Regions from separate parts of the Streptomyces auratus genome, predicted to be linked through region 1. Evidence: riboswitches for the same ligand, from Rfam matches in the RefSeq annotation. Region 1 holds a riboswitch; each other region holds the start of a gene.

Evidence for each region. Region 1 has a riboswitch for cyclic di-AMP ahead of BKA18_RS14625 (LysM peptidoglycan-binding domain-containing protein). Riboswitches for the same ligand answer to the same signal wherever they lie in the genome.
Region 2: it holds a riboswitch for cyclic di-AMP, as region 1 does, so the genes downstream of both, BKA18_RS33855 (C40 family peptidase) here and BKA18_RS14625 (LysM peptidoglycan-binding domain-containing protein) in region 1, are expected to answer to the same signal.
Region 3: it holds a riboswitch for cyclic di-AMP, as region 1 does, so the genes downstream of both, BKA18_RS22215 (C40 family peptidase) here and BKA18_RS14625 (LysM peptidoglycan-binding domain-containing protein) in region 1, are expected to answer to the same signal.
Region 4: it holds a riboswitch for cyclic di-AMP, as region 1 does, so the genes downstream of both, BKA18_RS16950 (M23 family metallopeptidase) here and BKA18_RS14625 (LysM peptidoglycan-binding domain-containing protein) in region 1, are expected to answer to the same signal.

The regions. Positions count from the first base shown of each region.
Region 1 is NZ_JBNGCB010000001.1:3,407,394-3,414,943, forward strand. Features, by position in the region: gene BKA18_RS14610 (DUF501 domain-containing protein) at 1-494, opposite strand, end outside; gene BKA18_RS14615 (FtsB family cell division protein) at 591-1,043, opposite strand; gene eno (phosphopyruvate hydratase) at 1,202-2,488, opposite strand; gene BKA18_RS14625 (LysM peptidoglycan-binding domain-containing protein) at 2,827-3,492, opposite strand; cyclic di-AMP (ydaO/yuaA leader) riboswitch at 3,500-3,667, opposite strand; gene BKA18_RS14630 (transglycosylase family protein) at 3,919-4,971, opposite strand; gene BKA18_RS14635 (cytochrome P450 family protein) at 5,210-6,580, opposite strand; gene BKA18_RS14640 (LysR family transcriptional regulator) at 6,665-7,550, opposite strand, start outside.
Region 2 is NZ_JBNGCB010000003.1:3,222,041-3,229,590, forward strand. Features, by position in the region: gene bioB (biotin synthase BioB) at 1-140, opposite strand, end outside; gene BKA18_RS33850 (8-amino-7-oxononanoate synthase) at 297-1,511, shown strand; gene BKA18_RS33855 (C40 family peptidase) at 1,705-2,178, opposite strand; cyclic di-AMP (ydaO/yuaA leader) riboswitch at 2,183-2,350, opposite strand; gene BKA18_RS33860 (hypothetical protein) at 2,661-2,969, opposite strand; gene BKA18_RS33865 (ATP-dependent Clp protease proteolytic subunit) at 2,975-3,610, opposite strand; gene BKA18_RS33870 (hypothetical protein) at 4,879-5,133, shown strand; gene BKA18_RS33875 (hypothetical protein) at 5,423-5,731, shown strand; gene BKA18_RS33880 (hypothetical protein) at 6,186-6,500, shown strand; gene BKA18_RS33885 (hypothetical protein) at 6,570-7,100, opposite strand; gene BKA18_RS33890 (sensor histidine kinase) at 7,097-7,550, opposite strand, start outside.
Region 3 is NZ_JBNGCB010000003.1:574,983-582,532, forward strand. Features, by position in the region: gene BKA18_RS22190 (PspC domain-containing protein) at 1-227, shown strand, start outside; gene BKA18_RS22195 (LuxR C-terminal-related transcriptional regulator) at 317-1,030, shown strand; gene BKA18_RS22200 (alpha/beta hydrolase) at 1,223-2,347, shown strand; gene BKA18_RS22205 (C40 family peptidase) at 2,457-3,566, opposite strand; gene BKA18_RS22210 (hypothetical protein) at 3,892-4,245, shown strand; gene BKA18_RS22215 (C40 family peptidase) at 4,468-5,607, opposite strand; cyclic di-AMP (ydaO/yuaA leader) riboswitch at 5,615-5,784, opposite strand; gene pcrA (DNA helicase PcrA) at 6,324-7,550, shown strand, end outside.
Region 4 is NZ_JBNGCB010000001.1:3,911,729-3,919,278, forward strand. Features, by position in the region: gene trmB (tRNA (guanosine(46)-N7)-methyltransferase TrmB) at 1-458, shown strand, start outside; gene BKA18_RS16935 (PrsW family intramembrane metalloprotease) at 487-1,797, shown strand; gene BKA18_RS16940 (hypothetical protein) at 1,990-2,295, shown strand; gene BKA18_RS16945 (aldo/keto reductase) at 2,383-3,339, opposite strand; gene BKA18_RS16950 (M23 family metallopeptidase) at 3,439-4,557, opposite strand; cyclic di-AMP (ydaO/yuaA leader) riboswitch at 4,569-4,715, opposite strand; gene BKA18_RS16955 (DUF2332 family protein) at 5,007-6,167, shown strand; gene BKA18_RS16960 (PP2C family protein-serine/threonine phosphatase) at 6,201-7,340, opposite strand.

The DNA.
Region 1 (7,550 bases):
CCCTTCCGCCACCACTCCGGGAGCATCGCGAGGGCCTCGTCACCGAGCGGGTTGACGCCCGGTCCGGCGGCCAGCGAGTGGCCGACGAGGACGTGCAGGCACTTGACCCGGTCGGGCATCCCGCCCGCGCTCGGGAAGCCCTGGAGCACCTCGATCGCGTCCCGCCGCCGGATGTAGTCCTCGTGGGCTGCCCGGTAGGCGGCGGCAAGCGCAGGGTCGGTCGCCAGCCGCTCGGACATCTCCTTCATCACGCCGTTCGCCTCCAGCGTGCCGATCGCGGAGGCCGCGCGCGGGCAGGTGAGGTAGTAGAGCGTGGGGAAGGGCGTGCCGTCCTCCAGGCGCGGCGCCGTCTCGACGACATCCGGCTGGCCGCAGGGGCAGCGGTGCGCGATGGCGCGCAGCCCGCGGGGCGGGCGGCCGAGCTGCTGCTTGAAGGCGGCGATGTCCGCGGCGGTGGGCTCGGTGGGCTCGGTCTGGGGCGGGGGGGTGTCCATGTGCGCTTTCGGTGAGGTGAGTGGTGAGCAGGGGCGGGCGGGCCGTCCTGCGTCCGACAGTACGGGCCGGCGCCCGCCGACGGTACGGGCCCGGCCCTACCGCTTGTCGGCCGAGTCGACGGCGTCCCAGAGATTGTCGTACCAGGGGGGCTGGGCGGCCTGCGGCCCCTTGGGTGCGGAGCCGGTGCCGGAGCCGTCCTGGACGAGGTATCCGGTCTCGCCCGGCATGACGTAGTGAAGGTGGCGGCGGGCCTGCTGGCGTACGAACTCCGGGTCCTGCCAGCGGGCCTTCTGCTCGCGCAGCCGCTCCAGGGCGGCGCCGGCGTCCTGGGCCTTGCGGCGCTGGTCGGCGATGTCGGAGCGCTGGGAGACGTACTGCCTTATCGGATAGGCGAGGGCGACGACCAGCGAGCACATCACCAGGGCCAGCAGGGCGGCGCGGCCGGTGAGGCGGTTGCGGCGGGGCGGGCGGGCGCGGTAGACGCGGGCGGCGGCCTGCTCGCCGAGCGCCTTGAGTCGGGTCGCGGTCGAGAACCGGTCCGCGGGCACGTCGTCTCCCCTTCACTGACGGACGCCTGACTGCTGAAGCAGACGCGTCCCCGGCAACGGTACGGGACCGTCGCCGGGGACGTACGGGGTGCTGGGCGGTTGTCTCGCCCGTTCAGCCCTTGCCGCCCCGGTGGGCCGGGGCGGCGGGCCGCCGTAGGTCAGCTGCCGTGACGGAACCGCGGGAAGGCGGAGCGGCCGGCGTAGACCGCGGCGTCGTCGAGGATCTCCTCGATGCGCAGCAGCTGGTTGTACTTGGCGACGCGCTCGGAGCGGGCCGGGGCGCCGGTCTTGATCTGGCCGCAGTTGGTGGCGACGGCGAGGTCGGCGATGGTGACGTCCTCGGTCTCACCGGAGCGGTGCGACATCATGCACTTGAAACCGTTGCGCTGAGCCAGCTCGACGGCGTCCAGGGTCTCGGTCAGCGAGCCGATCTGGTTGACCTTCACCAGCAGCGCGTTGGCGGAGCCCTCCTCGATGCCGCGGGCGAGGCGCTCGGGGTTGGTGACGAACAGGTCGTCGCCGACGAGCTGCACCTTGGCGCCGAGCTTGTCGGTGATGACCTTCCAGCCGGCCCAGTCGTCCTCGAACAGCGGGTCCTCGATGGAGACCAGCGGGTAGGCCGCCACCAGCTCCTCGTAGTACTCGGTCATCTCGGCGGCCGAGCGGTCCTTGCCCTCGAACTGGTACTTGCCGTCCTTGTAGAACTCGGAGGCGGCGACGTCCAGCGCGAGCGCGATGTCCTGGCCGGGGGCGTAACCGGCCTGCTTGATGGCCTCCAGGATGAGGTCGAGGGCCTCGCGGTTGGAGCCCAGGTTGGGGGCGAAGCCGCCCTCGTCACCGAGGCCGGTGGACAGCCCGCGCTCCTTCAGGACCTTCTTGAGGGTGTGGTAGACCTCGGCGCCCCAGCGCAGCGCCTCGGAGAAGGACTCCGCGCCGATCGGGGCGATCATGAACTCCTGGATGTCCACGTTGGAGTCGGCGTGCGAGCCGCCGTTCAGGATGTTCATCATCGGGACGGGCAGGACGTGCGCGTTCGGGCCGCCCAGGTAGCGGAACAGCGGGAGGTCGCTGGCCTCGGAGGCGGCGTGCGCGACGGCGAGGGAGACGCCGAGGATGGCGTTGGCACCGAGCGAGCCCTTGTTGTCGGTGGCGTCCAGGTCGAACATCGCCTGGTCGATCAGCCGCTGCTCGGTCGCGTCGTAGCCGACGAGCTCCGGGCCGATCTGCTCGATGACGGCCAGGACGGCCTTCTCCACGCCCTTGCCGAGGTAGCGGTTCGGGTCGCCGTCGCGAAGCTCGACGGCCTCGAAGGCACCGGTGGAGGCGCCGGACGGCACGGCGGCACGGCCGGTGCTGCCGTCGTCGAGGCCGACCTCGACCTCGACCGTGGGATTCCCTCGCGAGTCGAGAATTTCGCGGGCTACGACGACGTCGATCGACGGCACGTTGTCTCCTTCGTGGGTGTCTGGCGTTCTGCTGCATGAGCCTAACGGCCCCGGGCTCGTCCGCCTGCCCTTGGCCCGCTCCGTGGGACGGAATTGCCGAATGAAGAGCCCAAAGACCCAGTTCACGGGACCTTTGGGCCCTTGTTCGCCAACCGGGACAAGCAGTGGATCGCAGCCGGTCACCGGCGTGCGGCCGCAGCGGATCTCACCCGGGTGCGACCCGGGGTGTGAGAAACCCCGCCGCGGCGCGCTGGGGGAAGGGCGCGCCGGGCGGGGCTGTCTCACCAAGGAAGCGGGCCCGCCGCTCGGGCCTGCCGAAGTCCCGGTGAGGGGGTGGCTCAGACGTTGAGCTTCTGGCCCGGGAGGATCAGGTTCGGGTTGCCGCCGATGACCGACTTGTTGGCCTCGTAGACCGACTTCCAGCTGGTGCCGTGGGCCTTGGCGATCTTGGCGAGGGTGTCGCCCGCCTTGACGGTGTAGTTGCCGTGGCCCATGGACTTGCGCTCGGTGGAGCGCGAGGCACGCTGCTCGGGGGCGGCCGGGGCCTTCTTGGCCTCGGTCTTGGTGTCCTGCTGCGGGGCGGACTTGGTCTGCGCCGAGGAGCCGGAGGTGTCGACGTTCGCGGCGGGGCCGCCGGCGGTCAGGTTGCCGGCACCGGCGCAGCTCCAGGCGCCCGGACCCTGGATGGCGAGGAGCTTCTCGGCGGCGGCGATCTGCTGGCTCTTGGAGGCCAGGTCGGCACGCGGCGCGTACTGGGTACCGCCGGCGGCGGCCCAGCTGGAGTTGGAGAACTGCAGGCCACCGTAGTAGCCGTTACCGGTGTTGATCGACCAGTTGCCGCCGGACTCGCACTGGGCGACCTTGTCCCAGGTGCTGACGGAGGCGGCGGAGGCGGAGGTGGCGCCCATCAGCGGGACGGCCACGGCAGCGCCGGCGATACCGGCGAGGGTGGCGACGCGGACGGCCTTGGAGCGACGACTGTGCTTGCCCTTGTTGATCAGCATGGTTCGTTCGTTTCCTCACCGGCGCCTACGAGGTGAGCTGTCGGGTTCGGGCTGTGAGTTGCCCGGCCGTCCGCGCTGACGCTTCTGGCTTCACCCCAAGCCGGTCGCCCGCTTTCACGGGCGGGGCCGGCACTTACCTTGGTTCCCCCGCTCCTGCCTACGGCGCTTGCGCGTCAACTGCCCCCGATCACCGGCAGGATTCGGCGTGTGACCGGAGGGCCCGCTTTGGCGAGCGATCCTGACGTTAAGCAGCAACCCCCTTGGTGTTCAAACCCCATCATCTGAACCAAGTTGACCGATTTCGATCACGAGTGGGGCACATCTCCGCAGGTGGGACGCGGTACGGCGGGGGCGGACGGCCCTGGGCCCCCTGAGGTCAACGAGACCCTTGTCTCACTTTCACCAAAGGGGGCGAAGGGGGGCGAACTAGCCTGCGTTCTGCCCGAGATCGAGCACCTGGCCGGGCTGGATCAGGTCCGCGTCGGAGCCGACGACGCCCTCGTTGCGGTCGTAGAGCGCGCTCCAGCCGCCGGGCAGCCGGTGGGCCGTGGCGATGGCTGACAGGCTGTCACCGGGCCGCACGGTGTAGTCGCCGTCGGCCGCCGGGCCCGTACGGTGCGCGTCGCCGCCGCGCGAGGCGTGCCGGCCGCCGGAGGCCCGGCCGCCGTCCTCGTCGCCTTGGCTGCCCTGACCGCCCTGACCTGCTTCGTCGTCCGCACCGCCGCGGTGCCGGCCCGGTGCGGGCGTCTCCTGCGGCGTGCCGGAGGTGTCCGGGCGGCTGCCGGCATCGGACGGGTCGGCGGACGGCGAGGGGTCCTCGTGCCGGTCGCCGGGCGTCGCGGCGTCGGACGGGTCGGGCTTGCCGGACGGGTCGCCGGTGCGGCCGGTGTCCGGGGCGTCGGGCGAGGGCGTCGACTCGGTCGGCTCGTCGGACGGCCGGCTGTCCGTGTCGTCGCCCGGCTCGTCCTGCGTGCCCGTCGAGTCCGAACCGTCGTGCATGCCGGAGGATCCGGGCTGGTCCCAGGGGTCCCGGGAGTCCCCGCCGTCGGACGGGGCGGGCTCCGGGGTGCTGGTGCTGCCGGGGTTGACCTCCGGCGCACGGCCGCCCTGGCTCAGCCCGGCGCTCGCCGCGCAGCTGGTCCAGACGTCCGGGCCGCGGTGGTCGAGGATCGACTCGGCCACCGCGATCTGCTGGGCGCGGCTGGCGAGGTCGGGGCGCGAGGCGTAGGCCGAGCCGCCGTAGTTGTCCCACATCTCCTGGGTCAGCTGGAGGCCGCCGTAGTAGCCGTTGCCCGAGGCCGCGCTCCACACCCCGCTGCTCTCGCACTGGGCGACCTTGTCCCAGGTCGTGGTGTCGGCGGCGTGGGCGCCGCTCGCGCCGAGCAGCGGCAGGGCGATGCCGGCGCCGGTCACTCCCGCGGTGACAAAGATGGCCGGTGCCTGACGGGGGCGACGGTGTCGGCCGGTCCCGGAACGCATGCGGATGCCTTTCGCGCGGTGGAGTTGTCGGACGAGCTGTCCGACGGACTTCCGGCCGGGGCGGGCAGGGCAGCACCAATACACCGGTTCACCGCTCCCCCGCTTCGGCCGATCGAATGAAGCCCGTCGATCGTCGGTCGAAAGGTAGCCGGGGTCACGGGTAGTCACAAGTCGGTGTAGCGCAGATCACGCAATGGTCACGCGGCTGACGCGCTGTCAAATATGGCCTTGCCGCTGGTCAGGGACGCTCGGGCGGGAACTCCACCGGCAGCGACCGCAGTCCGCGCATGATGAGCCCGCCGCGCCAGCGCAGCTCGTCGGGTTCCGCGGCGAGCCGGAGGCCCGGGAGGCGGGTCAGCAGCGTGGCGAGGGCGGTCTGTCCTTCGAGCCGGGCGAGCGGCGCACCCAGGCAGTAGTGGATGCCGTGCCCGTATCCCAGATGCTGGTTGTCCCGCCGGGTCAGGTCGAGAACGTCCGGCTCATCGAAGCGCGCCGGGTCGCGGTCGGCGGCGGCCAGCACCACCAGCACCGGGTCGCCCGCGGCGATCCGCTGCCCGCCCAGCGTCAGCTCCTCGGTCGCGAACCGCCAGGTCGCCAGCTCCACGGGGCCGTCGTAGCGGAGCAGTTCCTCGATGCCGGTGCCGAGCAGGTCCATGTCGCCCGTCTCGATCGACTTCTGCAGCAGCTCGCGCTGGGCGGGGTGGCGCAGCAGCTGGTACGTGCCGTTACCGATCAGGTTCACGGTCGTCTCAAAACCGGCAAAAAGCAGGATGAAGGCCATCGCGGCGACCTCGTTCTCGGTGAGGTGCTCGCCGTGGTCGGAGGCGCGGATCAGGGCGGAGATCAGGTCCTCGTCGGGCTCGGCGGTGGCCCCGAGGGTCTCGCGCTTGCGGTGGATCAGCTCGGCGAGATAGCCGCGCATCTTCTTCACGGAACGGGCGACGCCGCCGCGCGGCCCCTGGCCGTGCCGGATCATCATGCCCGCCCAGTCGCGGAAGTCGTCCTGGTCCTCGGGCGGGACGCCCAGCAGATCGCAGATCGCGTAGATGGGCAGCGGGAACGCGAACTCATGGATCAGATCGGCCTCCCCGCGCCCGGCGAAGCCGTCGATGAGCCGGTCGGTCAGCTCCTGGACCCGCGGGGCGAAGGCGGCGACCCGGCGCGGGGTGAACGCCTTGGAGACCAGCCGGCGCAGCCGGGTGTGGTCCGGGGGGTCGATGTTGAGCAGGTGCGTCATCAGGTTGGCGCTGCGCTCCCCCGGGATGCCGATCTTGCCCTTGCCGTGCGCGGACTCACTGTGGTGGACCGGGTTCTTGGACAGCCGGCCGTCGGCCAGCGCCTGCCGCGCCTCGGTGTAGCGGGTCACCAGCCAGGCCTCGACGCCGCTGGGCAGCCGGGTCCGGTGCACCGGCGCATGCTCCCGCAGCCAGGCGTACGCCGGGTACGGGTCGGCGGCGAACTCCCAGGTGAACAGCTCGGGGACGGTCGCGGGGGCGGTCTCGGGGACGGTCTCGGCAGCGGTCTCGGCGGCCGCCGCGGCGGGGCAGCCGGCGGGGGCGCCGGCGGCGGTGACCTGCGGCCGGCGGGACTTGTGGGACTGGTGGGGCACTTGTCGACCGTAACCGGTGGGCGCGGCAGGGCGCGCCCGCGCACCGGCCCGAGCCCCGCAGGCCCGTCCGGAACGCCGGATCCGCTACCCCGGATCCACCCCCACAGCCGACAGGAACGCCAGCGCCGCCGGCGACGGCCCCCGGGCGCTCCACACCACCCGCTCGGTCCGCTCGGGCGCCGGCCGGACCCGTACGGCGTGCAGCCCGGGCAGGCCGGCGGCGATGGTCTCCGGCACCATGCCGATGCCCAGACCGGCCCGCACCAGCTTCGCCAGGAACTCGACCGTGGTCACCTCGAATGCCACCTCGGAGTCCAGCCCCGCCGCCCGGAACGCGTCGTCGCGCTGCCGTCGCGCGGCCGACCCCGCCGTGAAGTCGACGAAGGTCTCCCGTGCCACCCGCGCCAGCGTGGTCCACTCCCGCCCGGCCAGCGGATGCCCCGGCGGCACCACCGCGACCAGCTCGGTCCGCGTCAGCTCCTTCTCCCCTACACCGGTGTTGCGCGCACTGGGCACCATCCCGATGAAGGCGACGTCCAGCGCACCGTCGCGCACCTTCTCCACCAGGGACTCGGTCATCTCCATCTGCAGACGGATCTGCACCTGGGGATAGCGGGTACGGAAATCGCCCAGCGCACGGGCGAGATCGACGGCCGAGACGGTCGAGATCGCACCCACCGCCAGCCGGCCGCGGACCTCGCCGATGGCCGCCGCGACCTCGGCGCGGGCCCGCTCGGCCGCCTCAAGCGCCTGCCGGGCGACCGGGAGGAAGGCCTCACCGGCCGCGGTCAGCCGGACGCTGCGGCTGGTCCGCTCGAAGAGCCGGGCGCCGAGCTCCTTCTCCAGCCGGGCGATCTGATGACTGAGGGCGGACTGCACCACATGGCAGCGCCCGGCGGCGCGGGTGAACCCGCCGGTCTCGGCCACCGCCACCACGTACCGCATCTGTTGCAGCTCCACACCCACCGAC
Region 2 (7,550 bases), on a different contig from region 1:
CACTGGCGGCGCACCTTTCCGGCCGCGGCCACGACATCGAGCAGTTCGTCATCGGAGGTCGCCAGTACGGCCAGCGCCTCTTCGCGGGTCGGCAACTCGCGCCGCAGTCCCTTGTCCACCAGTGTGTTCAGCAGGTCCATGGCGTTGATCCTGGCGTACGGCACCGTCCCCGGCCAAGGAGGATTCCCACAACGACCCAGGATGCAGGTGTGTGTATCGCCACACTGTGGGCCTGCGGAACGACCGCTAACGTCTAGCGACAGCCCACAATCGAGGCCCACCGACGAAGGACGCCGATGCCGCAGGACTCCGCCCCCACGCTGCTCCGCGACGGCTCGCCGGCGGCTCCCGCCGAGCCCCGCCGGCCGGCCCACGGCGCCGCCTTCGACTGGCTGGATGAGGCCCACGACGAGCGCCGGCGCGCCGGACTGGTCCGCACCCTGCGTCCCCGCCCGGCCGACCACCCGCTGCTCGACCTGGCCGGCAATGACTACCTCGGACTCGCCCGGCACCCCGAGGTCACCCGTGGCGCGGCCGCGGCCGCACACCGCTGGGGCGCGGGCGCCACCGGCTCCCGGCTGGTGACCGGCAGCACCGAACTGCACGCCCGGCTGGAGTCGGAACTCGCCGCCTTCTGCGGCTTCGATGCCGCTTTGGTGCTGTCGTCCGGATATACCGCCAATCTGGCCGCGGTCACCGCGCTCACCGCCGCCGGCACCCTGGTCGTCTCCGACGCGGGCAACCACGCCTCCCTCATCGACGGCTGCCGGCTCTCCCGGGCCCGCACCCAAGTGGTCCCGCACGCCGATCCCGAGGCCGTACGCGCCGCGCTGAACGGTCATGACGGCCGGGCGCTCGCCGTGACCGACTCGGTGTTCTCGGTCGACGGCGACGCCGCCCCGCTCCCCGCCCTCGCCGAGGTCTGCCGGACGCGGGGCGCCGCACTGCTCGTCGATGACGCACACGGCCTGGGCGTCCTCGGGGAGGGCGGCCGCGGCGCACTGTGGGCGGCCGGGCTCGCCGGCGACGGCGATGTGGTGACCACCGTGACGCTCTCCAAGTCGCTGGGCTCCCAGGGCGGTGCGGTGCTCGGCCCGGCCCGGGTCATCGAGCACCTGGTCAACACCGCCCGGTCGTTCATCTTCGACACCGGTCTCGCCCCGGCGGCGGCCGGCGGTGCGCTCGCCGCGCTGCGGCTGCTGGGCCGTGAACCCCAGCGCGCCGCCCGGGCCGGGCAGGTCGCACGGAGGCTGCACGACCGGCTCACCGCGGCGGGCCTGGTCGCGGTGCGGCCGGACGCCGCGGTGGTCTCGGTACGCGCCCCCTCGCCGGAGGCGGCGGTCGGCTGGGCCGCCGACTGCCGCGCGGCCGGCCTCGTCGTCGGCTGCTTCCGGCCCCCGTCCGTACCCGACGGGATCTCCCGGCTGCGGCTGACCGCCCGCGCGGACCTGACGGACGACCAGATCGACACGGCGGTCGGCACGATCCTGGCCACGGCGCCGACCGACTGAACCCGGGGGCTCGAAGTGGCGCTTGCCCGATGAGCGGCACCGCCGTCGGCGCGGCAGCACCGTCACCGGTCGGTGCGCAGGCGGAAACCGCCCGCCCACCCCGGCGGTCAGCGGTCGGCCCCGTTGCCAGGCAACCCGGGCAAAGCGCTTACGACCGCCGGTAATTGACGGGTTGTACGACGAGCGCGCCGGGTCAGCGCACCCGCCCGTACCAGACCCCGGGGCTCCAGATCCGTTCCAGCCGCACCGTGCTCCCGGCCTTGGGCGCATGCCACATCCTGCCGTCCCCGGCGTAGATGCCCACGTGGTAAATGCCGTTGGCCGAATGGAAGAAGACCAGGTCGCCGCGCCGCCGGGAGTCGGCCGTGACGTGCCGGGTCCGGCTGTACTGCGCGGCGGCGGTTCGGGGCAGGGCCCGGCCGGCGCGCAGGAACGAGTACAGCGTCAGCCCGGAACAGTCGAAGGCGTCCGGCCCTTGGGCGCCGTACTGGTAGGGGGAGCCCCTCTTGGAGGCGGCGACCCGCAGCGCGTGTGCGGACACGGAGGCGGCTTCGGCGCCCCCGGTGGCTCCTGGGGTGATGGTCGTCCCGCCGAGCGTGACCAGCGTCAGAGCGGCGACGGTGCCGGTGCGCGCCAGCAGATTCGGCGTATGCATGCGCACAGTCATGCGCAAACCCTTCGTCAGCCGCCTGCGAAGGAAGACCTGTCGGGTTCGGGCAGGCGAAGATGCCCGGCCGTGCGTACGGCTTCACCCCAAGGAGTCCGCCGGCCCGTGAAGGCCGTGGACCCCGTCCTGCTCGGGTCCTCCGCTCCCGCCGATCCAAAAGCGTCGACCGGACATCCGGACGGCGGCGGGATTAGGCGCCCGTCCGGACCGCCCCGTCGCTGTGGCGGGGTCTTGTCGTCGAAGGGATCCTCACGCACCCGCCGCCCAAAGTCCGAGCTGAAAATGCCGTATGTGAGATGGGTCACATTTGGCCTGAATGGTGGGTTTTGTTCCCTCGGGTGTCAGGGTCCCGGCTGTCGCACGCCCCGGACCAGGAGCGAAACATCCGGGACCCGAGAAAATCCGGGTGAACCGGCAATTCGGGGGTGGTTCGCGACGGGCGTGCGCGCTACGCCGTATGGGCAGCCGTACCGCGTGTCGCGTCAGCGCTCCGCGGGCGGCGGCACGGCCACGAGCCCGGCCCGCCGTTCGCCGTCCAGCACGCGCAACGCCCGGGCCAGCGTGTCGCGGTGCAGTTCGCTCTCGCCGCGGTGGTGCATCAGCGTCAGTGCGTCCCGCAGTCCGGCGGCCTTGCCGACCAGTGCCTGGGCGGCACGCAGTCCGCTGTAGGTGCCCCCGCCACGGGCCGGGTTGATACGGCCCAGCAGATCGAGCACCTCCAGATAGCGGTCGATCAACTCACCCTCGGCACGTGTGAGGGCGGGCAGCGGCGGGAGTTCGGGGGGCAGCATCCGGATCACCGCGCACTGAGGGGAGGGGCCGACTGCTTGCGGTGCCGGGTGAGGCCGTCGATCAGGCCGTACTCCTGGGCGGCGTGGGCGTCGAAGATCTTGTCGCGCTCGATGTCGGCGGCGATCCGCTCGCGGGGTTGTCCGGTGTGCCGCGCGAGCATCTCCTCCAACATCTCGCGGGTGCGCAGCAGTTCCTCCGCCTGGATCTGCAGATCGGTGGCCTGGCCCTGGATCGGCTCATGGAGGGACGGCTGATGGATCAGTACCCGGGCGCCGGGCAGCGCCAGCCGCTTTCCGGGGGTGCCGGCGGCCAGCAGCACCGCGGCGGCGGAGGCGGCCTGTCCCAGGCAGACGGTCTGCACGTCGCACGACACGAAGTTCATCGTGTCGTAAATGGCGGTCATCGCGGTGAACGAGCCGCCGGGGGAGTTGATGTAGAGCGAGATGTCCTGCTCGGGCGCGGCGTGTTCGAGGTGGATGAGCTGTGCCATCACGTCGTTGGCGGAGGCGTCGTCGACCGGGGTGCCCAGGAAGATGATGCGCTCGCTGAGCAGCTTGGAGTAAGGGTCCATGGTGCGCGTGCCCTGGGAGGTGCGCTCGGTGAACTCCGGAAGGACATGGCGGGCCGTCGGCGGCAGCATGTCTGCTCCTCTCTCTTTGTGAAAAATGTACAGGACGTACATCCCGTGAGAATGGGAGCACATCCTGGTGATCAGCTACAAGTCCCAGGTCAGAGGCTGTTTTCCTGTTCGCTGAGGGCGGATATCTCACAAGCTGTTCCTCGAACTGCGGCACAAGGTGGAGACCCTTCGGATGACCGGGCGGGTCGTCGAGTGCTCGATCGACGAGATGGGCCGGCCGCGGGTATCCAAGGGCGCCGCCCTGCGGATCCCGCCGAACGGGCCGTGTGATGTGGGCGTTACGGGCGATATCTTGACGCTGAAATGACGCTCGTGGCGCTCATTTGACGCTAGTCCTGATGGGTCGTCAGTCGCTTATGCGGCGCTGGTCAGATGGTCTGCTGGCAACGCAGGTGTGGCAGGTTGCCGGGAATTTCGTGGTGCCAAGCGGTCGTGCTCGGCCACATGTGTGGAGAGCCCAGCAGGTTCTTCGTCTGCTGGTGGTACAGCGCAAGCAGCTCGCTGACCTGCGAATATGGCAGCGGTGGGGACTTTGCCGGGACCGATGGCCCGGGAATGGTCCGAATCTTGGCTGATGCAGACCTTGGGGCTGCGGCTCTGTTGGATTGGCTGCAGCCGCCCGCTCCGAGCTGACGGTCCCACCTGGCGCAGGTTGTCGGAAGCGTCTTTTGCCGTCCAGGTGGTCTAGATCAGGAGCGTTCTCTCAGGTCAGGTCCTTGTGGTCCAGGTGCGTCGATGCTGTTGGTGAGACGCGTGTGATAGCAGGTGAGAGGTGAGGAACCCCGTCGGTTGGTTCCGGCGAGGTTTGCTGCGTTCGGGATGAGCCTGGTGCGTGGTGTTCGACGCGGTCTTGCTGTGTTCCGGCTCGCCGTTCTCGACGGCGTAGGGAGGGCAGCGGTGACGATGCGGGTGCGGTGGCCGAAGTGCAGCAGAGGGCGGGGACGTTACGAGGCAGACGAGGGCCGTGGCCTTCACGGGCGCAGATGTACCCGAGGCCAGGGAGTGCGCTCCGTCGCATTGTTCTGGTTGTGCATTCTTGGACCTCAATTCTTGCGCGGTCGCGGTGTCCTGGGCGTGCAAGAGGCCGTGAGACCGCAGGCGTACGCCAGGCAGCGCGTGTGCCGGAATGCGTCGTTGCGGAGGGGGGAAGGGCGGGGGAGTGCCGTACTGCTTGGGTGCCCGGGCGACATGGCCGAGCCTTGGCATAAACGCCGCGTCGAATGACGTGACCGGATGACGCAATGCACTGTCGCAGCTGTGGAAGATCAATGAGCACGTCAAATGTTCTGCAGCGGACTCGGAATCTGCGCAGCCGGGTGGAGGGCCGGCAGTGTCGCAGCGCCACCGCTTTCGGTCCGGAGAGCGCAGGGGAGACCACGTATGCCGAGCGGATGCTCGACCGGCTGACCCGCGGGATGCTCGTACTGTTGGACACCGGCTTCGACGGCTGGCCCTGCTGCATCAGCTCCGCTCCACCGGGGCGGTTTTCCTGTGCCGGTCCGGGGCCCGGCGCATCCCTCTGATCACCAAGCGGTTGCCGGACGGCTCCTACCCGTCGACCTTCGGCATGGGCACGCTGACGGTGCGAATCGTCGAAGTATGGATCACCGTGAACTACCAGGACGGCACCGTCCGCCGCGAGCAGTGGCGCTTGGTCACCAGCCTCACCGACCACACCCGCTACGCCGCCGGCGAACTGGTCGCGCTGTACCACGAGAGAAGGCAGGCCGAGACCGCGTACTTCTCGATCAAGGCCACGATGCTGGACGGCCGCATCCTGCGCTCGCGCCGCCCGGAGGGGTCGACCAGGAGGTGTACGCCGTGCTGGCCGTCTACGAGGCACTCGTGCAGGTCACCGCAGACGCTGCCGCCAGCCGACCGTGTCTGGAACCGGACCGGATCAGCTTCACCGTTGCCCATGAGACGGCCCGCGACCAGGTCACCACCGCCACCGGGATCCTCCCCGGTGAGGTCACCCTGGTGGGTGCGATCGGTCATGCCGTCCTGGACAACCTCCTGTCGACCAACCGCTGGCAGCGGGCCAAGGCCGCGGCCTCGGTCCTGTCCGCCCGCCGGGTGCGCCGCATGGCGGTCGTCGACGCCCTGCACACGAGCGGATGATGCGCCGCCATGAACCGCCCATCGCGGTCGTCGGCGGACATCGTGGCCCGGATCCCCTCGGAGGATCGCTGTACATGGCCAAGGGCGCTGCAGTACGTCGCGCCCGCCGCGAAGCCGCCGCAAGGCGCACGCTTCAGCGTCACAGGGCGTCCGGGGGTGCTCGCTGACACCATCGAGCGATACGTCACCGGCCATCGGTGGTCAGATCCGGCCGAGAACGACGAAACACCGCCGCCCCGTTGGTGTGGTCGCCCAGGATGCGGTCGTGCTGAATTCCATGAGCCCTCGCCGCGCGGCCCTGGTCGCCGTAGCGCTGGCGGTCCTCGGGCTGCGCCACCGATTCCCCGTCTGAGCACCAAAAGCGGCTGGACAAAGCCGCTGGCCTGGCTGAGTTCAAGGTCACCTGCACCAAGGACATGTGGGACCGCACCCGCGCGACAGCGGCCGTGACACGGTGCGCTCAGACAAGTTCGACAAGGTCAATCCGGTCAAGCTCGGCGGCGACCGAGGAAAACGCGGCCTGATCCAGGTCACGCTCACCGGCCCGCAGCTGGTGGAGTACCTGCGCAAGCTTGACCACGACGCCCACGGCGGCTTCGACTTCGACGGTGACAACGACGACGAGCCGCTGGCTCGGCGTATGTACGACGCCATCGCCCCCGTCGTCGACCACATCAAACAGGGCCGCCCCCCGCAAACCGTCCCGCAGGCAGTCGTCGACGACGCGGTCGCCGCAGCCCCCTCCGCCACCGGTGCAGGCAAGACCTGAACCATCCGCCCGCCTGCAAGGGCGACATCTGCCCGTCAGGCGCGCCATCTTGGCCGTAGCCGGAGGTGATCAGCCTCCGGGTGAGCTTGACCCTGGCAGGCTGGAGGTGGCGTGCGGCCGGGATCCGGCGCAATAGAGGGGGCCGAGGAACTCGCTGCCACCACGGATGGTGATCCCGATGTTGACGGGGGTGGGGTCGGTGGACCGCTGAGCGCTGACGGCAGTGCAGACTATCTGGCTGACGGCGTGCGGCGAGAGCGCGCTCACGTCCACGGGCAGTAACACGTCCACCTTGCCGGTGCCGGCCGTGGCGTGCACGAGTCCGGGCGAGATCGGCACCTCGGTGCTGAGTCCGCGGGCCTGCTCACTGGGGGTGGGGCCGGCGAACAGGGTGTTGACCGCGGCTTCGGCGGTCGTCGGGCCTGCGACCTGCCGTACCACAGGGGTGGGCCCGGCCGGGCCCAGGAAATACAGGCTGGCGGTGGTCTTGATCCCGGTCGCCGGTCTGTCCAGCGGCATGACTCCGCTGGGGCGGATGGCACATCCCGAGGCGGCGATGGCGACAACCGGCAGCAGGAGGAGGAAGCAGCGGGGTGTCATAGTGTCTCCTCGCTCTCGGCCGACGGGCGCAGAGGCAGGGTGAACCGGAAGGATGCTCCCGCGTCCACACCGTTTTCCGCCGTGATCGCTCCACCGTGCAGGCGTATGTTCTCGGCACTGATCGACAGCCCCAGGCCGCTTCCTTCGGAGGGTGCGCGGGCGGAGTCGGCCTTGTAGAAGCGTTCGAAGACATGCGGCAGGACCTCAGGAGGCAGCCCTGGACCGTGATCGCTCACCTCGAACAGCACGCGGTCGGTCGTGGCCTCGGTGCGGATGCGGATTGGAGACGCGCCGTGACGTAGGGCGTTGCCGACGAGGTTGGCGATCACCACGTCGACTCTGCGGGCGTCGAGACGGGCTCGCACCCCGTCCTGGAGGTCTGCGGTTACGCGGTCCAGCCAGCTGCGCCGGCTGAGCGCCTTGAGGACGAGTTCGGTGACGTCGACGTCC
Region 3 (7,550 bases), on a different contig from region 1:
TGCAGGTGTTCGCCGAGGTGGAGGGCCGCACGGTCTTCGTCTCGGTGCGCGACCGCGGCCCCGGATTCGACCTGGACGCGGTCCCCGAGGACCGGATGGGCGTACGGGAGTCCATCATCGGACGGATGGAGCGCAATGGCGGGACGGCCCGGCTGCGCTCCGCTCCCGAGGGCGGCACGGTCGTCGAGCTGGAAATGGAGCGCGCGGCGCAGGAGCACGACGCATGACGGCGCCGGGCCAGGGGCGGTCGGTGGCGACACCGCGGGCCGGCGCACGGGATGATGACGGGGCAGACACCGAGGGACGGGCGGAAGAGATGACCAGCGAGGGCGCACAGCAGGACGGGACCGGCAGCGAGGCGGCCGGGGACCGGACCGTACGGGTCGTGCTGGTCGACGACCACCGGATGTTCCGTACGGGCGTCCAGGCCGAGATCGGTGAGACGGGGCGCACCGGCGTCGAGGTGGTCGGCGAGGCCGCCGATGTCGACCAGGCGGTCACGGTCATCACCACCACACGCCCCGAGGTCGTCCTCCTGGACGTCCACCTCCCCGGGGGCGGCGGCGTCGAGGTGCTGCGCCGCAGCGCCGCGATGATGGCCGACGCCGAGCGCCCGGTCCGCTTCCTCGCGCTCTCCGTCTCCGATGCGGCCGAGGACGTCATCGGCGTCATCCGCGGCGGCGCCCGCGGCTATGTCACCAAGACGATCACGGGTACGGACCTGGTCGACGCGGTCTTCCGGGTCGCCGACGGCGATGCGGTCTTCTCACCACGGCTGGCCGGCTTCGTCCTGGACGCCTTCGCCTCGACGGACGCCCCGCCGATCGACGAGGACCTCGACCGCCTCACCCAGCGCGAGCGGGAGGTCCTCCGGCTGATCGCCCGCGGTTATGCGTACAAGGAGATCGCCAAGCAGCTGTTCATCTCCGTGAAGACGGTCGAGTCCCATGTCTCCGCGGTGCTGCGCAAGCTCCAGCTCTCCAACCGCCATGAGCTGACGCGCTGGGCGGCGGCCCGGCGACTGGTCTGACCTGCGGTCCCCGGCGCGGGAGCCGGGGAGCGGCGGGTATTTGATGAGGGTATGACGAGGGTGTAAAGAAGCACCAAAGACGGGCAACCAGGACTGCGCGGATCACCATCTAACGGCGCGGAGAGGCTCACTGCCGAAGGCGGGGCCGGAACCACCCCATCCTTCGCGTAGCTGTCCTGGAAGCGAGACCCGATGAGCCTGACGGGCACGCCCTTCTTTCTCACCTCGATCACGCTGTTGATTGTCGCCGTCGTGCTGCCGCTCGCCCTGTGGGGCCGGATAGCCGGGCCGCCCCTGGTGCGCGGCCTCGCGCGGCTGCTGATGCTGCTGTTCGCCCAGGTCACGGCCATCACCGTGGTCTTCGTCCTGGTCAACAACGCCAACAATCTCTATGACACCTGGGGCGATCTGCTCGGCACCGACAGCCATGTCGCGGCGGCCAAGGACCTCGGCCCCGACGGTATGGGCGGCCAGCAGATCAAGAACGAGCCCAAGCAGATACAGCGGTTCCGCCCGGCCGACGACCCCAGGGTGGGCCCCGGTGTGCAGAGGACCGACCTCAAGGGCCGGATATCCGGGGTCATCGGCGAGGTGTACGTCTGGCTGCCGCCGCAGTACAACGACCCGGCCTACCGGAACAAGAAGTTCCCGGTGGTCGAGCTGCTGCCCGGCTACCCCGGCTCGGCGAAGACCTGGTTCGGCTCGCTCCACGCGGCCGAACAGCTCCAGCCGCTGATGCAGCGCGGCCTGGTCAAGCCGGCCATCCTGGTGGCCCCGCGTACCGATCTCCTCGCCGGCGCGGACACCGGATGCGTCAACGTCCCCGGGCAGGTCAACGCCGACAGCTGGCTGACCGTCGACGTACGCAAGATGGTCATCGACAACTTCCGGGCCGGCGACAAGCCGGACTCCTGGGCCCTGGCCGGCTACTCGGCCGGCGCGCACTGCGCCGCCAAGCTGGCGCTGTCCCACCCGGACCGCTACCGCGCCGGGGTCGCCATGTCCGGCTACAACGACCCGGCGCTGGAGCGCGATTCGCTCGCCGGCAAGGACCCCAAGCTGCGCATCGAGTCCAACCCGATGCACATCCTGAAGTCCGCCAACGCGGCAGGGAAGCCGCCGCGGACCGCGCTGTACGTGTCGGGCGCGGCGGGCGACGGCTACCAGGCCGGCATCGGTCTGCGCGGGCTCGCGAAGCATCCGACCACGGTGACCGTCCAGCTGATCCCGGCGAACGCGGGCGGTCACACCATGGTGGTATGGCGCCAGCAGGTACCGGAGGTCTTCCGCTGGCTGGGGATGTACCTCCGGGCGTAGGCGCTCCGCCCGGGCCCGCGCTCAAGCCCCTGCGCCGGGCCGGCCGCCGCCGGCACCCCTGCGCCCGGGAGACCCCCGGCCGGTCCTAGGGGTCAGGGTGGGACAGGCCCTAAGCCGGCCGGGTCGCCGCCGCGAACGGCATCTGGTCGATCGGCGCGATCCGTACCGGCGCCCCCGGATGCGGTGCGTGGATCATCTTGCCGCCCCCGATGTAGAGCCCCACATGGCTGATGCCGGAGTAGAAGAACACCAGGTCACCGGGGGCGAGTTGGGACCGGTCGATGCGCGGCCCGGAGCTGATCTGGGTGTAGGTGGTCCGCGGCAGCGCGACGCCGCCGGACTTCCAGGCGGCCTGGGTCAGCCCCGAGCAGTCGTAGGCGGAGGGGCCCGTCGCGCCCCAGACGTACGGCTTGCCCAGCGCGGCGTAGGCGAAGGAAACGGCCCGCGCGGCACGGGGGTTGGGGGCGGCGGCCGCGGCGGCCCCTGAGCCGTGGAGGATCCCGTCGAGGGGGCCGTCCCCGCGCGCCCCCCGGTCCGCATGGACCGTACCGGCACCGTCCCGTCCCGCCATCCGCTGCCGCTGCTCGGCGGTCAGCCGGTTCAGCAACTGCTCGGCGGCGTCCAGCTTGTGGACGACCGTGACCCGGTGCTTCTTCAGCGTGGCCTCGGTGGCCGCCAGCCGCTCCGCGGTCTCCTCGGCCCGCTGCCGGACCTGCCGTACGCTGCCGAGCCGGCGTGCGTAACCGGCCACCGCGGTCGCCTGATGACTGCCCGCACGCTCCAGCACCGCTGCGCCGTCCAGATAGCGCTGCGGGTCCGCGGACAGCAGCAGCCGTACGGTCGGGTCCACCCCGCCGGAGCGGTACTGGCTCGTGGCCAGCGCCCCCAGCTCGGTGCGGGCGGCGTTGAGCTTCTGGGTCCGCCGGGCGACCTCGTCCTGCAGCCTGCTCAGCTCCTGGCGTGCGGTGCCGGCGGCTTCCTTCGCACCGTTGTAGTTCTGCGTGGCCACCTCTGCCTCCTGATACAGCGCGTTGATCCGGCCCTTGACCTGGGCGGGGGTGGGCGGGGACGCGGCCTGGCCGGTGCCGTCGAAGACGGTGGCGGTGGCGGCACCCGCGAGTGCCAGCGTGGCGGCGGTACGGGCGGTGCGGGTGCCGCCGGTCAGCGAGGCGAGCGGATGCTGCCTGGGCTTGCGGTGCGAGGCCACGGTGGCCGTCACTTCCTTCCCTTTGAGCCGGGGGCCGGCGGCGGTCCGTCACGGGGGGCAACGAGCCGCCGCCGCACCTCGCGGCGAGGCGGCCGACAGGACGCCGGTGGGGGGCCGGCGAAGGCGGGGAGTCGACCGCCTGGAGGAGGACGCTAAGCCTGGGTGTCGCGCCGGGGAGTCCGATTGCCCGGCATTGTTCGCTTTCGACCGGTGCCGATGTGCGGATGACCGTGCCGTCGGCGGCTGCACGGCCGGTACCGGTCCGGCCTGACCGAAGCGACGATTGTGGGCGCCCTGCCCGCAGGGCCGTGCTATGCGGCGGCTACGATCCCGCACTATGGACGTAGTAATCAATCTCTTCGTCGGCCTGCACATCATCGGCATCGCCGCCCTGCTCGGCGGCTTCCTGACCCAGATGAAGGCGATGGGCGCGGGCACCGCCCGCTTCGTGCCGGCCATGCTGCACGGCGCGCTGACGATGCTGGTCACCGGCGTCGCGCTGGTCGGCCTCAACGAGGCCCAGGGCCACCACGTCAACACCATCAAGATCGGCATCAAGATGGCCGTGCTGGTGGTGATCCTGGCGCTGGTCTACGTCAAGCGGGACGAGGAGACGATCGCCAAGCCGCTGTTCGGCGCGGTCGGTGCGCTGACGGTGGCCAACATCTTCATCGCGGTGCTCTGGACCTGAGCGGCGCCCCGGTCCGGACCTGAGCGGCGCCCCGGTCCGGACCTGCCCGGCGCCCCGGTCCGAATCTGAGCGGCGCCCCGGCATTCCGGGTAGCGGACCACCGCCCCACAACAGCACACCGCGCGGTCCTCGCACTCCGTATTCGGAGGCGACGGCCGCGCGGTGGCGTGTGGGGGGTGACCGTGGGGGGTGGTTCCGTGGGGGAGCACAGGGCGCCGGGCCTCAGCCCGGGCGGACGCTCCCGTAGATCGGCATGTAGTAGATCGACTCCTCCCGGACGCTGGCGCCCGGGTGCGGCGCGTGGATCATCTTGCCGCCGCCTATGTACATCCCGACGTGGCTGATGTCGTCGAAGAAGAAGACCAGGTCACCGGGTTGCAGGTCCTTGGTGGCCACCCGCTGGCCGACCTTGACCTGGTCCCAGGTGGTCCGCGGCAGCGTGACGCCGGCGGCCTTGTACGCCGCCTGCGTCAGCCCCGAGCAGTCGTAGGAACTGGGGCCGGTGGCGCCCCAGACGTACGGCTTGCCGATCTGGGCGCGGGCGAAGGCGAGCGCCTGCTCGGCCTTGGTGGAGGACGAGTCGCCGGTCGAGCTGCCGCCGCCGGTCTGGCCGCCCGTCGAACCGCCGCCGTCCTGCTGCCGCTGGCGCTCGCGCTCCTGCTGCCTGCGCGCCTCCTCCTCGGCCTTGCGCTTGGCGGCCGCCTCCTTCTGACGCTCCAGCGCGGCCAGCCGCGCCTTCTCCTGGGCGGTCAGCCGGGACAGCAGCTGACGGGCCTCGGACAGCTTGTCCTGGACGGAGCGCTTGGACTCCTTGAGGGAGGCCTGGGACTTCTGCAGCTGCTCCAGGCTGTCGGTCGCCTTGACCCGCTGGTGCGCCGCGGCGGCCGCCTGCTCCTGGTAGTCGGTGACGGCCTGCTTCTGCCGGCCGGTCAGCCGCTCCATGAGGTGGCTGCGGTCGAAGAACTGCTGCGGGTCCTTGGCGAGCATCAGCTGCGCCGTCGGGTTCATCCCGCCGGTGCGGTACTGCGCCGAGGCGAACATGCCCAGCTGGTGCCGGGACCGGTTCATCTGCTCGGCACGCTTGGCGGCGGCATTGAGCAGGCCGTCGACGGTGTGGCGCTGTTCGTCGGCGCGCTCCTTGGCCCCGTTGTACTTCTCGGTGGCCAGCTCGGCCTGGTGGTAGAGGTCGTCGACCTTCTTCTTGACCTCTTCGATGGAGGGCTTGGGCGCTCGGGGGGCCGCGTCGGCGGACTGCGAGAGCAGAGTGACCGACGCGAGGGCTGCGGTGGTGAGCCCGGCAGCCGTACGGCGGCCTCCGGGCGAGGTGAGGACGCTGGTGCGCGGCTTGCGATGGGACGCCAAGGCCGGCAACTCCTTCCGTGGACCGCCTACCGGGTTAGCTGTCGGGTTCGGGCGGTGTCGATGACGGAAGGCTTGCCCTACGGTCCTTACGTCCGCCTGAGACGGCCGTACGGATCGATTCACCCCGGTGGTGCTGGTGGGTCCCCGGCTCCGGGTGCCGTGAGGCAGGGCCGGACTCGGCGCGGCGGCCCGTGCGGACGCTGTCGTACGCGGGGAGGCGGGCTGCCTGAGCGAGGACGTTAGCCAACTCGTGTGGCTCCTGTGAAGGCTGATGTTCGATATGCCCGAAACCTTTTTGTGACCTGAACGCGATCCGGGGGTTGTTGTGGCAGATGTCGGATTCGGGTAGACGACCCGCGCCCGGGCTGCCCCGGACCCGGCCCCCCGGCCTGCGGACCGCCCCGGAGCCCCGAATTCCGCCGACAATCGGCACTCCGCGGCGGGCTGTCAGTGCGGCGGCCTAGACTCGGTGGGCGATGAGCAGCCTCTTTGACGACAGCTTCCTGGCGGACCTCGGCCACAAGGGCGAGGAGCCCCCGCCGCCTCCCGAGGACGAGCACGAGCCGGCCCCCGAGGAGATCCCCGACGACCTCTTCGGCGGGAAATACGACGCGCCCGGCCCCCGGGAGACCTACTACCGCGACGGCGCCGCCCGCCCCGCCGTCGACCCCGCCGCGCTGCTCGAAGGGCTCAACGACGAGCAGAAGGCCGCCGTGGTGCACACCGGCGGCCCGCTGCTGATCGTCGCCGGCGCCGGCTCCGGCAAGACCCGGGTGCTCACCCACCGCATCGCTCATCTGCTGGCCGAGCGCCATGTCCACCCCGGCCAGATCCTCGCGATCACCTTCACCAACAAGGCCGCGGGCGAGATGAAGGAGCGCGTCGAAGAGCTCGTCGGCCCCCGGGCGAACGCCATGTGGGTCTCCACCTTCCACAGCGCCTGCGTCCGCATCCTGCGCCGCGAGTCCAAGAAGCTGGGCTTCACCTCGTCCTTCTCGATCTACGACGCCGCCGACTCCAAGCGCCTGATGGCCCTGGTCTGCCGCGATCTGGATCTGGACCCCAAGCGCTACCCGCCCAAGTCCTTCAGCGCGAAGATCTCCAACCTCAAGAACGAGCTCATCGACGAGGAGACCTTCGCCGGGACGGCATCCGATGGTTTCGAGAAGACCCTGGCCGAGGCGTACGCGATGTACCAGTCGCGGCTGCGCGAGGCCAACGCCCTGGACTTCGACGACATCATCATGACGACGGTCCATCTGCTCCAGGCCTTCCCCGATGTCGCCGAGCACTACCGCCGCCGCTTCCGCCACGTCCTCGTCGACGAGTACCAGGACACCAACCACGCCCAGTACACCCTCGTCCGCGAGCTGGTCGGCCCCGCGGAATCCGCGGCCGAGCTGTGCGTCGTCGGTGACGCCGACCAGTCGATCTACGCCTTCCGCGGCGCCACCATCCGCAACATCCTCCAGTTCGAGGAGGACTACCCCGACGCGACCACGATCCTGCTGGAGCAGAACTACCGCTCCTCGCAGACGATCCTGTCCGCCGCCAACGCCGTCATCGAGCGCAACGAGAACCGCCGCCCCAAGAACCTCTGGACGGACGCCGGCAGCGGCCCCGGGATCACCGGCTACGTCGCCGACACCGAGCACGACGAGGCGCAGTTCGTCGCCGACGAGATCGACCGCCTGACGGACGCCGGGGACGCCAAGGCCGGCGATGTCGCCGTCTTCTACCGCACCAACGCCCAGTCCCGGGTCTTCGAGGAGATCTTCATCCGGGTCGGGCTGCCCTACAAGGTCGTCGGCGGCGTGCGCTTCTACGAGCGCAAGGAGGTCCGCGACGTCCTCGCCTATCTGCGGGTGCTCGCCAACCCCGAGGACACCGTCCCGCTGCGCCGCATCCTGAACGTCCCCAAGCGCGGCATCGGCGACCGCGCC
Region 4 (7,550 bases), 500 kb from region 1:
GCACCGGCATCCTCGCCTGCGACGTGCACACACCCGGCCAGGGCAATCTGCTCGGTCTCGCGGAGCGGAACGGCCTGTCCAACATCCGGGTGGCCAACGGCGACGCGATCATCCTGCTGCGCGAGATGCTGGCCCCCGGCTCCCTCGCCGGCCTGCGCGTCTACTTCCCCGACCCCTGGCCGAAGAAGCGCCACCACAAGCGACGCCTCATCCAGCCGGAGTTCCTCGCGCTGGCGACCACCCGGCTCGCGCCCGGCGCCCTCGTCCACTGCGCGACCGACTGGGAGCCGTACGCCGAGCAGATGCTGGAGGTGCTCTCGGCCGAGCCGACGCTGGAGAACCTCTACCCCGGCTATGCGCCGCGTCCGGACTTCCGCCCGCTCACCAAGTTCGAGGGCCAGGGCCTGGACAAGGGGCATATCGTGCATGACCTCCTGTTCCGCCGCCGTGGCGCGTAACGCGGAGGCCGCTCGTTAGGGTCGATGGGTGTACCCGTCCGAGCCGCCCCCGCGCCACGCGCCCGCCCCTCCCCCGTACACACCCCACCCGGCCACACCGCACCCGCACGCGCACTCCGCCGCGCACGCCCGGCGCCGGATCGCCCCCTGGCGCAGCAAGACCCTCCGCGCGGTCGCCCTGGTGTCGATGTTCGCGCTCTCCGGCGTGATCAGCATCGGCATGGTCCGCCAGGAGACCGGCACCGAGGGCCTCCTGGTCGGCCTCGGTCTGGCCGTGTTCCCCGTACCGCTCCTGATCGCGGCGTTCTGCTGGCTCGACCGCATCGAGCCCGAGCCCTGGCGCAACCTCGCGTTCGCCTTCGCCTGGGGCGCCTGCGCCGCCGCCCTGGTCGCGCTCCTCGCCAACGGCTTCGCGACCGACTGGCTGGCCGCCAACATCGCCTCGGCCTCACCCTCCGAGGCCGAGGCCTGGGGCGCCACGATCATCGCCCCCATCGTCGAGGAGCTGGCCAAGGCCGCCGCCGTGGTCCTCCTCTACCGCTTCCGGCGACACGAATTCGACAGGATCACGGACGGCATCGTCATCGCCGGCATCACCGCCACCGGCTTCGCCTTCACCGAGAACATCCTCTACCTGGGCAACGCGTTCGGCGAGGACCAGTCCATGGGCCACTCAGGCCTGGACTCCCTCACCGCCGGCACCTTCTTCCTCCGCATCATCGTCTCCCCCTTCGCCCACCCCCTCTTCACCATCCTCACCGGCCTCGCGTTCGGCATCGCCGCCACCCGCTACCCCCGCCGCCGCGCCGCCCGCATCGCGCTCGCCGTCCTCGGCCTGCTCACCGCCGTCCTGCTGCACGCCATCTGGAACGGCGCCTCCGCCCTCGGCGAGCCCGGCTTCCTCACCGTCTACGGCCTCTTCATGGTCCCGGTTCTCATCGCTCTGACCTGGCTGGCCGTCTGGGCCCGCAACCAGGAGCTGCTCTCCCTGCGCGGCTACCTCGCCCCGTACATCACCGCCGGCTGGCTCGCCCCCACCGAACCCACCGCCCTCTCCTCCCCCCGGACCCGCGCCCTGGCCCGCGACATGGCCCGCCGCACCCACGGCCCCGCCGCCGCCCGCGCCGTCACCGAATACACGGCCGTGGCCACCACCCTCTCCTTCCACCGCCGCCGGGCCCATCTCCTGGGCCCCGACCCGGACTTCACCCTCCGAGAGCAGCATCTGCTCCAGCACTTGCGGTACTACCAGGGGTGGGGGCGGGCGGCATTGACGGATGCGTGGGTGGCCAGAGAGCAGCCGTGCAGTTCCGGCGGCTCGCGTAGTCACCGCGGCTGACGCCTGCCCGAAGCCAGTACGAACAGCGGCGGCTCTCCCCACCGCTCGTCACCAGCGGCCCCCGCTCCCTCTCGACCATCGGGTACGGGCCACCTTTACTGGGCAACTACTCCTGGTTTGTGGCTCACTGCGGGATCCACGGAGGCCGCGCGTATGGTCGTTGGAGGTTTCCCTGATGCGGAGGTTTCTGTGATGACCGGCGTACCGACAAGCGTGATTGCCGCAACCGGCCTAGTAGGCGGCTACTCCGTAGCCCGCTGGACCAAGAAGCGGCCCCTGGGTGGGGTGGCGCTTGCGGCGGCCGGGGCAGTGGCGGCCAGGGGGTGGCAGCGGAAGGCCGGGAATGCGACGGCGGCGGCGTTGAGCGGGGCGTACGTGGCGGCGTTTGCCGGGTCGCATCCGCTCGCGAAGAAGATCGGGGCGTGGCCTTCGGTGTGTGCGGTGGCGGGCGGGGTGGCCGCGGCGTCGTGGTTCGTGGTGGACCGCCGGAAGGTGTGACGGCCGCGCCGCTCGCCCGGCGCGGCAGGAGCTGTGGGGTGCGGCGGGACAGTAGCCGCCGTACCCCACAGCCCTGTTGGGCGCTGGTTACGCCGAAGCCTCGTCCAGCAGCTTGAGTTCGGCCTCGGTCAGGGTCAGCTCCGCCACCCCCAGCAACGCAGGCAGCTGGCTCACCGTGCGGGCGCTGGCTAGGGGGGCCACGACGGTGGGCTGGGCGGCGAGCCAGGCCAGGGCGACGGTGGCGATCTCGGCCTGGTGGGCGGCGGCGACGGAGTCGAGGGCCGTCAGGACGCGGAGGCCGCGGTCGGTGGCCAGATGCTTGGCGGCGGCGCCGGAGCGGGCGCTGTCGGTGCTGGTGCCAGGGCGGTACTTGCCGGTCAGGAAGCCGGAGGCGAGGGCGTAATACGGCACCGCGGCCACGCCGTTGCGGGCGGCCACGTCGGCGAGTTCGCCCTCGTAGGTGTCGCGGGAGACCAGGTTGTAGTGCGGCTGGAGGGCGACATAGCGGGCCAGGCCCTCGCGGTCGGAGAAGGCCAGGGACTCCTCCAGGCGCTGCGCCGAGATGTTGGAGGCGGCGATCTCGCGGACCTTGCCGGCCCGGACGAGGTCGTCGAGGGCGGTGAGGAACTCCGAGACCTCGACCGATTCGTCGTCGTAGTGGGTGTAGTAGAGGTCGAGGTAGTCGGTGCGCAGACGGGTCAGGGATTCGTCGACCGCGGCCTTGATCGTCGCGGCGGACAGTCCCTTGTAGGCCGGGTGCGCGCCGACCTTGGTGGCGATGACGACGTCGGAGCGATTGCCGCGCGAGGACAGCCAGTTGCCGAGGACGGTCTCGGACTCGCCGCCCTTGTTGCCCGGGACCCACGCCGAGTAGACGTCGGCGGTGTCGATGAAGTTGCCGCCGCCCGCGACGTACGCATCGAGCACGGCGAAGGACTCGGCCTCGTCGGCCGTCCAGCCGAAGACGTTGCCGCCGAGGGAGAGCCGGGAGACGGAGAGCGAACCGAGGGACGTGCGGGCGCGGGGGGCTGGAGTCGCGGTCATGCAGGGTGCAGCGTCGGCGGGACGGCAGTTATTCCTGCCTCCTCCCGCCCACGCCGCACCTCGGGTGGCCGCGCCCAACGGCGCCTGCCGTCAGAGGCGTTACACCTTGATCCCGTGGTCCCGCAGCCACGGCATCGGGTCGATCGGGTCGCCGGCGCCGGGGCGCACCTCCAGGTGGAGATGGGGGCCGGTGACGTTGCCGGTGGCGCCGACGCGGGCGATGACGTCGCCGGTGCTGACCTTGCCGGAGGTCTTCACCATCGAGGACAGATGGCAGAACCAGAGTTCGGTGCCGTCGTCGAGGGTGAGGACGATGCGGTAGCCGTACGACCCGGCCCAGCCGGCCTGGGTGATGGTGCCGGAGTGGATGGCCTTGACGGGTGTGCCGGTCGGTGCGGCGAAGTCCTGTCCGGTGTGGTCCGCGGCCCAGCGGTCGCCCGACTCGCCGAAGCCGGCGGTCAGGGTGAAGGAGGCGACCGGGGCGGTATAGCTCTGTGCCAGTTTGGCGAGGCGCTCGGCCTCCGCCTTCCGACGGGCCGCTTCTTCGGCCTGGCGCTTGGCCTCCATCTCGGCTGCCTTCTTGGCGGCTGCGGCCTTCTCGGCCGACGCCTGGTGGGCGGTGGCTTCCTTCGCGGCCTGCTGGACAGCGCTGTGTTCGGCGGTGTCGCGGGCCTCCTCCTCGGCGGCGCCCTGCTGCGCGTCGGCCTGCTGGAGGATCCGGCTGCGCAGCGCCTCGCCGGGGCCGGCGGACCCGTCCTCCGCGCCCGAGCGGGTGGCCTGGGTGAGGGGGCCGGAGGCGGCGGCAACCGTGGAGCCGGAAGCCGGCGCCGCGGAGGGGTCCGCGTCCGATATGAGGCCCCCGACGACGGGGAGGGACGCGGCATCCGGGAGCGCGTCGGAGAGGTCGTCGGCCATCCCGCCGACGTCGGGCATCGAGATCGGAACCGGCGGGCGGTCCTCGGCCGAGGCCATTCCGCTCGCGCCGACCGCGGCGATCACGCCGACGCCCAGGACCGTTCCGCCGCGGGCGAGGCCGCCCGAGCGCTGCTTGGCCACCCGGTGCTTACCGCGGACGGATCGGACGGATTCTTCGGTGGGATTCCATTCCTCCCACGGACCGTCGCCGTTCCCGTCCGGATCATCGGGGCCCGGGAAGACACCTCGGTCATCGAATTCGTAGGCGGACGGACCCTCGGGGGCAGGCCTGTTGGACGCCACGGAGGCGCACTCCTTTCCTTCCTTCTCGCCTACCGGGTTAGCTGACGGGTTCGGAGCAGGAAGGTCTCCTACGGGCGCCCCCTGGCGGAGGGCGTCCGATTCACCCCAAGGAAGTGGTTCCCCGGTTCCCTTGGTGCAGTTCGAGGTGCTGGGGGTGCGTGAAAAGCGCGTGCGGGATTCGGCGTCGGCGCACGGTGCCGCCTCTTGCGGCGACTGGGACGACCGCGCTCCGTTATCGGACAGTAATAGAGATCGCATCCGAATTCCAAGCCTTCCCGCGAATCCGTACAGCCGGTACCCGAGTTCTGGCATGGACTTCTCGGCCCATCGAGGTCGCAATCGGACGAGTTGCCCGCCCGGCCCTAAACGATCTCGCGCTGATTGTGCGTCAGTTGTTATGCGGAGGGGTGCCCCTCAGTGACGGAACGTGAGAGCAGTAACGTCGGATCATGGTCGTCAACACCGGGAACGTCGAGGGCGCCGCCGGTGGCGCATGGGCAGTGGCCGAGCGGTACCGGGAGTTCTCCTGGCGCGAGGCGCGGGGGCGGTCCGAGGCACATGAGGAGTTGAGCGCGCGGATCGGCCAGGACCAGGAGTTCTGCGAGCTGCTGTCGGGGTCGCTGCCCGCCGGCGAGAAGCGGCAGCCGGCCCTGCTGCTCGCCGCCGTCCGCCATCTCGACGGCCCGCACGCCGATCTGGGCCCGCGCGGTGCGGCCGCGTACACACGCTGGCGCGAGTGGACGGTCCGGCACTGGGACGAGGTACGCGAGGTCGTGATGCGGCGCACTCCCCAGGCCGACGAACCGGCCCGCTGCGCCGCCCTGCTGCCGCTGCTCGCCGGGCTGCCGCAGCCGCTGGCACTACTGGAGGCCGGGTCGTCCGCGGGGCTGGGCCTGCATCCCGACCGCTATCGATACTGCTACGCGCACACCCCGTATGCGGACGAAGCGGAGGAGGCGGAAGAGGGGCCGGGACGGGCCGACGGTGCGGACTCTCGTGCCGAGATCGAGGCAGGGGCGCCGGGGAGCCCGGCGGTCTTCGGATGCCGTACGGACTGGGCAGCCCATGAGCTGGCCGGCCCGCTGCCAAGGATCGTCTGGCGGGCGGGTATCGCTCCCGATCCGCTCGACCCGGTGGCCGAGCCGGACGATCTGCGCTGGCTGCAGGCGTGCGTCTGGCCGGGCGACGGCGAGCGGGCGGCGCGGCTGTCGGCGGCCGTCGAGGCGGTGCGGGCGGCGCCGCGGCCGCGGATCGTGCGCGGCGATCCGCTCGGCGACCTGCCCGCGCTCGCCGCCGAGGCACCGCCCGAGGCCACCCTGGTCATCTTCCACAGCGCCGCGCTGGGCGGCCTGCCACCCGCCCGCCGCGAGGAGTTCGCGCGTCTCGTACGGTCGCTGCTGGACGCACGGCCCGGCGGCGGGCACTGGATCTCCCACGAGCCGCACTCCGTCCTGCCGTGGCTCACCCCGCCCGCGCACCGCTCGCCCCACCCGGACCCGCGGGACACCCGCCTCACCCTCGCCCTGGACGGACGCCCGGTCGCCCTCACCGGTCCCTACGGGCAGAGCCTGCACCGGCTGCCGGGCACGGCGCCCGCACCGGGGAGCTGAGCCCCGGACGCGTCCCGTACCGCCTGCCCTCCCCTACTCCCCCATCGGCCGCTGCACCGCCAGCAGGGCCACATCGTCGGCCGGTTCACCGCCCGTGTGCCGGGTGATGTCCTCGACGAGGGTGTCCAGGAGGACGTCCGGGTCCGGGAAGCGGCCGCCGCGCAGTCTGCCCGGCGGGTGGTAGCAGCGGCCGAACAGATCACGGGCCGCCGTCACCCCGTCGGTGAAGCAGAGCAGCAGGGCACCGGCCGGGAAGAACGTCTCGGCCGGCCTGCCAGGAGGGCTGCCCATCACGCCCGTCCCCAGGGGGAGTCCGGGCTCCCGGGGAAACAGTTCGCGCAGCCCGCCGTCCGGGGTGAGCAGCAGGGGGAACGGATGGCCCCGGTGGAGCACACGCAACACCGACGGCTCGTCGGCGGGGATCTCGGCAAGGAGGGCGGTGGCGAAGTGCTCGGACCGTTCGGGCCCGTCGCACCGCTCACGCTCCCGTTCCAGCGCCCGCTCCAGCCGGCTCGCCACCGCCTCCAGCGTGGCCTCGTGATCCGCCGCCTCGCGGAACGCGCCGAGGACGGTCATCGCGGACACCACCGCCGGCAGGCCCTTCCCGCGCACGTCGCCGACGATCAGCCGTACGCCGTGCCGGGTCTCCTGCACCGCGTAGAGGTCGCCGCCGGCCCCCGCGGCCGTCCGCCCGCCCAGATAGCGGGCGGCGACGGCGAACCCGGCGAGCCGTGCGGGCGGCGTGGGCAGTACGGCGCGCTGGGCGGCCTCCGCGGCCTCCCGTACGGCTTCCGGGTGCCCGCCGCTGTGCCGCACCACCCGGTTGATGCCCAGCGCGAGCAGGGAGACCGCGAAGACCAGGACGATCTCCGTCACCGAGGCCCGGCGGTCCGGTGCGGCGCCCCGGTAGAGGACGGTCCAGATCTCGCCGAGCGTGGCGGCCAGGGCCGTCAGGGCGGTGGTACGCAGCGAGGACAGCGGCGCGGCGGCCGGCGGGGCGGCGGAGAAAAACGGGGCGGCGGTGTAGCCGGCCGGCGCCGCCATGCCGAAGGCGAGCCCACCGACGATCAGCAGGACCGGAAGCCGGCGCACCAGGAGGCGGACGGACCGGGCCACCGGGGCCCGCCGCTCCCCACCGCCCTCCGGGGTCACCGCACCTTCGCGTCTCCGCACCGGCCTCTTCCCCTGCCACCCGTCCACACGGGCACCTAGGGCCTGTCCGATGGGTCATGGCCGGGCCCTAAGTGGCCGTCTCGCCGCCCTCAGGGTTGCCGGTACGGGACCGGGCGGCGAATCACCGGGGGCCGGACGGGTCATACGGGGAGGCCGGGCGGGGCGCGGAGCCGCGGGGCCCCGGCCGCCTCGCACGAGGTCCGGCACCAC